3 regions of the Auritidibacter ignavus genome follow, and region 1 is predicted to be linked to each of the others. Evidence: predicted binding sites of a transcription regulator. Region 1 holds the regulator's gene; each other region holds the start of a gene.
What was found. The regulator LexA, encoded in region 1, represses DNA repair genes until DNA is damaged. The targets are predictions, from matches to a motif close to TCGAACANNTGTTCGA.
Positions count from the first base shown of each region.

Region 2: a site for LexA is predicted at 921-936, ahead of QDX22_RS09520 (HNH endonuclease signature motif containing protein). Genes of this name have one in related genera too.
Region 3: a site for LexA is predicted at 1,115-1,130, ahead of QDX22_RS11930 (HNH endonuclease signature motif containing protein). Genes of this name have one in related genera too.

Region 1 is NZ_CP122564.1:948,987-951,256, forward strand. It holds gene QDX22_RS04180 (histidinol-phosphate transaminase) at 1-24, opposite strand, end outside; gene QDX22_RS04185 (LysM peptidoglycan-binding domain-containing protein) at 51-404, opposite strand; gene lexA (transcriptional repressor LexA) at 651-1,400, shown strand; gene QDX22_RS04195 (DASS family sodium-coupled anion symporter) at 1,518-2,270, opposite strand, start outside.
Region 2 is NZ_CP122564.1:2,096,447-2,098,716, reverse strand. It holds gene QDX22_RS09525 (methionine ABC transporter ATP-binding protein) at 1-610, opposite strand, end outside; SAM riboswitch class I at 617-708, opposite strand; gene QDX22_RS09520 (HNH endonuclease signature motif containing protein) at 955-2,270, shown strand, end outside.
Region 3 is NZ_CP122564.1:2,626,509-2,628,778, forward strand. It holds gene QDX22_RS11930 (HNH endonuclease signature motif containing protein) at 1-1,054, opposite strand, end outside; gene QDX22_RS11935 (GMC family oxidoreductase) at 1,293-2,270, opposite strand, start outside.

The DNA of each region.
Region 1 (2,270 bases):
GTCGAAGCTTTTCTGAGAATCCACCCCTCCAGCTTAGCCGGCCCTGAGCCTTACTGATAACGCGGGACAAACAGCTTATCTCCCACCGCGATATCGGAGGTTTCCAAGTCATTGAGTTCCGCAATACGGGTGACCACATCGGCACGGGGCTCTTCCGGAGCAATCTCACCGGCAATAGACCACAGCGTGTCGCCATACCCGACAGTCAGCGTCACCATACCGGCTTGATGGGACTGGTGGCTTGCCTCGGCTGAGGGGTTACCCCAACCAAACAGCACCATCGCGAAGAAACCCACAAGCAGTGTACCAACCACAGCCAGAGGGACAGCGCGGAAGACCAGACGCCCGCGACGAGTCAGCGACATGGCATTCACCGAGGTTGAAGCATGGTTAGCGATAGTCATGATCTTCCCTATCTCATCGTGCAAAATCAGTACGAATCCACGTGTTCTTGCCGAACACAATTGCTAGTACATCTTTTCTAACATGCTTGTTCGAACGATGCAATGAATCTCTCGAACACAACTATGAATCTGTTCGGTAATCCGATAGAATTTCAGCAACGGCCACCAGTTATCGGAAAAATCCGTTCGAGGCTCATGGTGCTAGTTCATCAGAGGGCACGGACATTTTTAGAACGGAGGACCTAGATGAGCGAGCAAATGGACTCTGCTGAGTCCACGACCCCAGCGGAGCACGTTCCAAAACTCAGTGGGCGCCAGCGCCAGGTACTGAACTTTTTGCGGGCATCCATCACCGAGAGGGGCTACCCGCCGTCAATGCGAGAGATTGGTACCGGGTGCCATCTACAGTCATTGTCCTCGGTGACTTATCAGCTGAAGAAGTTGACCAAGTATGGCTATATCCGACGCGATCCGCACATTCCACGCGGTATCGAAGTCCTCAGAGATGAGTACGGCTATCTGATAACTGACACCGACAATGAGCACGACATGGCTCCAGAAGTTCCGATGAATGCCGCGGAAATGATGGCCCTGCATACTCGCATGAATATGGGACCAGCCGAAGCCGTGGCGGTGCCACTAGTGGGCCGTATTGCTGCCGGTGGGCCGATTCTTGCCGACCAGCAGGTCGAAGACTACATGATGCTTCCGAAACAGCTCACGGGCGAGGGTGAATTGTTCATGCTCAAGGTGCGCGGTGACTCCATGATTGACGCTGCGATTTGTGACGGCGATTGGGTCGTGATCCGCCAACAGAATACCGCCGATAACGGCGAAATTGTCGCTGCCTTGCTCGACGACGAAGCCACTGTCAAGACTTTCCGGCAACGGGATGGTCACACCTGGCTGCTACCTCAAAACACCAACTATGAACCCATCCTCGGTGATCACGCCACCATTATGGGCAAAGTCGTCTCGGTCTTGCGCTCGGTATAGCCTGTATCAGCCGAACCACCGCTTGAGCATCGCAGGTGCGACAGGACCACTAACGGGTTCTGTCGCACCTGCGATGGTTTGCCCTTATTATCGGGGCGGCTGGCTCTAGCGGAAGACCTAAATCAGCCCGATCCACTGCCAATAGGTGGCCGAGAATAGCAGAATCAGCAGGTAGCCCACGATGGTCAACGGGATACCGGCCTTGATGAACTGTTTCGAGGTAAACGCGCCGGTACCGTAGGCCAACATGTTCTGTGGTGCCGAGATGGGCAGGATGAAGCCGAAGCTGATCACGAACTGCTGAATCAGCACAAAACCAAGACCTTCGTTCGGTAGCCCGGGGATCGAACCGGCCAGTGCAATGAAGACCGGGATCAGGGCCGAGGCCAGTGCAGTAGCCGAGGCGAACCCCAGATGAATCAAGATATTGAAGGCTGCTACGAGGGCGATCGTGGCCAACAATGGCATTTCTGCCAGTCCGATATTGGAGAAAATCGCATCCGACAGCCAGGCGGCTGCATTGGTCTGGAGCAACAGGTTCCCCAAGGAAATACCGATAGCAAAGACCACCAGGGTCCCCCAGTTGACCATTTTTTCCAGTGATTTCCAGGAGATCACGCCGACCCGCGGGATCAGCATGATCGCAATACCTAGGATGGTAATCGTCGAGGAGTCGAGGTCGTGAATGACTCCTTCAGTAGCCCATAGCGCCAACATCACCACGGCGATGATGGTCAGTCGAATCTCGCGACCGGTCATCTTGCCCATCTCGTTCAGACCGTCGGCAACGACTTTCTTCCCACCGGAGAGTTCTTTGGTTTCGGGTTTGATGACCCAGCGCATCACAAAGTACAACGCCACGGACATCAG
Region 2 (2,270 bases), 1.1 Mb from region 1:
TAATCACTTCCATTTCGTAGGTCACCAGCACAATGGTGATCCCCAGTTGAGCGTTAATATCAGCCAGATATTGCAAGACCGTGGCAGTAGTGAACGGATCCAATGCCGAGGTTGGCTCATCGCACAACAACACATTCGGCTGGGTGGCTAGCGCCCGCGCAATCGCAACACGCTGTTTTTGGCCACCAGATAGCTGCGCCGGATAGGCCCTAGCCTTCTCCGCAAGATCCACCAAGTCGAGCGCTTCCAGCGCCCGCCGGCGACGCTCACGTCGGTCTTTCACCCCGGAAAACGTCAAAGACTGCTCGACATTGGCCAGCGCTGTGTGATTATTGACCAGGTTGAACCCCTGGAAGATCATCCCGATCTGATGGCGACGCTGACGCAGTTGCTCAGCGTTGAGCTGTGTCAGCTCCTCGCCATCGACCCACACCTGCCCGGCCGTGGGCCGTTCGAGCAGATTGATATTGCGCAACAGTGTGGATTTACCGGCCCCCGAAAAACCGATAATGCCATGGATCGAGCCCCGACGTATCTCAAGGCTGACGTTATCGACTGCGGTAATCTCACCACCTTTGAACGTTGTGGTGACGTGACGCAGAGAAATCATAGGAATCCTCCATCGTAGCTGGCATTGGCACCTTTGCCTCATATGGCGGGTTGCCTCGACGTCTTCGAGCCAGGTCTCTCGGTCGATCTGGATGGTTACCGGGCTAGTCTGACACACCACAATGAGGCTGTCATGACCGCTGTCACATACACGACTTCAGAGATCGACGAGCCCGTTCAACCTCAATACAGACCCAGAGATGACTCCGTAAGACGCCACACTGCACGCTATCCACAGTCACAATCGGCGGTCTTATCGTGTCCTCAGGAATCGATACTATGTTCTACATAACGAATGACAGAGCATATTATCAAACAACTGATCGATGATGGGAGGTGTGCACGATGACGGTCACTGACGCACCGCGCGCCCGCCACCCATTGTCATTTTTGGATCTCGATGGCGTGGCCGGGGCCTCCATGGGAGATAAGGCCGCCGCTGCTCTGGTCTTGCTCAAATCGCTGGGGCAGGACCTGGCCGCATCGGACGCTTACGAGAAATTCGCTCGCTACACTCCCGAAACCGCGAGCGCAGACTGGAACTCGTCGCTCGCCTCCGCCCCGCAACAACATGACTCCACGCGGTTAGTGGAACCTGACAACTACTGGGACTCGTTGCCGGAAATAAACCATGTGGCAGAAGCCTTGCAGACTGCGTTGGCCGGGGCCCAGACGCTGTTGAGCGGTCATACCCAACGCGCCACGGCGTCCAGTGCCGATCAGCAGGATCTTTTGGGCGTTCCCGAGGGCGCTCGTGGTTACCGGGATGGCCGGAAGTACTTTACCGAGTCTGTCGGGATCGGAACTCGAGAAGCCAAACAACGCCAGCAACGCTCCGAATTCATCTCCGGCGGTCCACCACCGATCAGTGGCGGCCCCGAGATCCCACCGGAGTTTCCCGCAGCGACGAAGGCCTTCAGCATTGGGTCGATCAGCACAGAACACTTGGACCGGCTCATTCGCCTGGTCAATGATGTCAAGAAGTATGCCCGGAACACACATACTCCACCTGGTTTGATCGATCGACTGCTTGATGAGGTCGTGCCCCTGCTGGTCGAGCGCGCCGAGGAACTCAGCGTCAACGAGTTCAACACGCTCTGCAAGGAATGGCTACCCAAGATCTGCCACCACATTGATCAAGACGGCCCGGCACCCGAGGAGGTCGTCGACCCACAGCGGGGCCGGGAAGATTTTTGGGTCCGACCGCGTGAAGATGGTGGCCTTGATTTCGGTGGTACGGTGTACGGGTTGTCTGCCGAACTCCTCTCGACCATCGACCATGCTGCGAACAACTACGCTGCCCTGAAAAACAACGCCACCAACGAGGCTCAGGCGCAGACGCCACGCAATCCGCTGATCAAAGCAATCATGGCAAACTTCCCAGAGCTGAAACCCCACGATGTGATCAGTGTTGACGAGAACGGCACTGAGCAGGTGTACGCAGAGCACGATCTGCTCGACCGGAGAAGTCGCAATCAGCGTACGCTGAATGCACTGTTCGCGGTCCTCACCGCGGGACTCGGAGCAGGCCGTCAGAAGAACGCGCTCCCCTCCACCCGCGGTCAAGATACGAAGATGATCGTGACCATGGACTACGAAACCTTCAGCCATCAACTCTCCCGACGCTTCCAGCTCGATGAGGATCTCAGAAGGTCCACACT
Region 3 (2,270 bases), 960 kb from region 1:
GCACCCTGGTCTCTGGGTTTGCGTTTCCAGCACCAGCGCCACGATGATTTTTCAACACGGCGTAGTTATTGGCCGCGTGGTCCAAAGTTGACAATAGCTCTGCACTCAAGCCGAAAGCTCTGCCCCCGAATTCCACGCCACCGCCGGATAGTGGTCGCACCCAAAATTCATCCGTGGCCTTCTTGGGGTCGAGTTCTTCTTCGGGTGCGGGGCCATCTTCGTCCAAGTAGTAGGTGAGTGTTTGTAGCCGGTTTTTGCAGACTTTGCTGAACTCAGAGACGCTCATCGACGCTGCATCCTCAATCAGAATGGGCAAGATCGCATGAATGACCTCTGTGATACGCTCCTGATCAACCTGGCACTGGCGGCCGTAACGCTGGAGATCTTTGAGAAGCTTAATGAGCCGGTCGGCGTTATCAACACAGATGCGACCGGTACTGAATGCTTCGATGAGCTCGGGATATTGGACTGGCTGTGCCTCACCCAAGCCTGGCGGAGGAGCTGGGACCAGATATTCGCTTCGAGTTTGACGCCGTTTGAGATCGGGCTTACCCAGACCGAGTGCTTCGAGGTAGAAGATTCGCCCGTTTCCATAAGTCATTGATGAACCTGTGGGGACACCGAGCAGAGCTCGTTGATCCTCCGGGCTTCGTGTGGCCTGATGGGCGAAGGACAGTAGCCGAGTTTGAACGCTGGTGAGCAGGGTTGCTGATTGTTCAACGCGACGCGCGACCTCTGGGAATGCATTATGCGGTTCCTCTGGGGCGAGGAGATCTTCCGGTTCTTGAGGGTGTTGTGGTTCAGAGGAGCCAGCCAGAGACGTATTCCAGTCGGAGACTTCTGCGGCACGAGACCAATGCGCGAACATCTCATAACTGTCCTCGGCATCCAATTTCGCGTTAAAAGCCGATAGCAGTTGAGCGATCCCGTGAGCGAGCTCGCCTAAGGAGGCTTGATCCGCGGCTTGCAGATCAAGGAACGCGGTGATGTCCGGGCCGTGCGGTGGGGCTGGGCTGGCGGTGCGCACCATGGTCGACTCCTCCTTTCTTGCCATCCATTCTATAGAACAGATATGCCAAGATAAGGTGAGATCGAGTGAATTGTGGAGAGTGACTAGAATAAGCGTTCTATATCCATGAGGGTGGGGAGAGACGGTGTGCGCTGACAGTATCTCGACAGTTGGCGGGTTGTTCCCTTGTCGTTAAGAAAAAGCCGGGGTGGCGAATCCGTGAGGACTCTCCACCCCGGCCCGGTTCGGTGCCAGGTTGTCGACCCGGCGACGAGAGAGGCTGTTACTGGTCGCCCTTGATCAGATCGGAAGCCCGCTCACCGATCAGGTAGATGGTGATGTTCGGGTTCACGGCCACGATCTGAGGCATCACCGAGGCGTCGGCAACGCGCAGGCCATCGACACCCTTGACCTTCAGGTCCGAGGTCAGCGGTGACATCTCGTCATCGTCAGCACCCATGCGGACACTGCCGGCCGGGTGGTAGACGGTGTTGTGGGTCTTGTGCACGTAATCGGCGATGTCTTCATCGGAGGTGACATCTTCGCCCGGGAACAGCTCGCGCCCTTTGAACTGGGCCATGGCCGGCTGATCCATGATCTTGCGGGCCAGTTTGATGCCTTCGACGGCCACGCGGGTATCGTGGCCTTCTTCGTCGGTGAAGTAGCGGGGATCCACCTTCGGTTTGTCCCGATAGTCCATCGAACGTAGGCGAACGGTACCGCGCGACTTAGCGTGGGTGATGTTCGGGGTTAGTACGATGGCCTCGTCAGCGGTGGGGTAGCCCTGACGGCGGGTGTGCATATCGAAGGGGACCGAACCATAGTGCATCATCAAATCGGGCAGATCGTGCTCACCGGTGGTGTCCTTGAAGATGCCGATCTCCCACCACTGAGTGGCCTCACGGGTCATGGTGACGTTGGACTCCCAGGAGATGACAGCTTCGGGGTGATCCTGCAGGTTCGAGCCCACACCGGGGGAATCCACGACCACGTCGATGTTGAATTCCTTGAGGTGCTCGGCTGGGCCAATACCGGACAGCATCAGCAGCTTCGGCGAGTCGATCGCACCGGCGGAGACGATGACTTCGCGGTCGGCACGCATGGTCTTCAACCGGCCGAAGGCGTTGTCTTCATACTCGACCCCAACGGCTTTCTTCTTGGACCCGGCAACATCGTCGAACAGCACCCGGGTGACCCGATGGCCGGTGAAGATGTGCAGATTCTCGCGATCCATGTTTGGGTGCAGGTAAGACACAGAGGA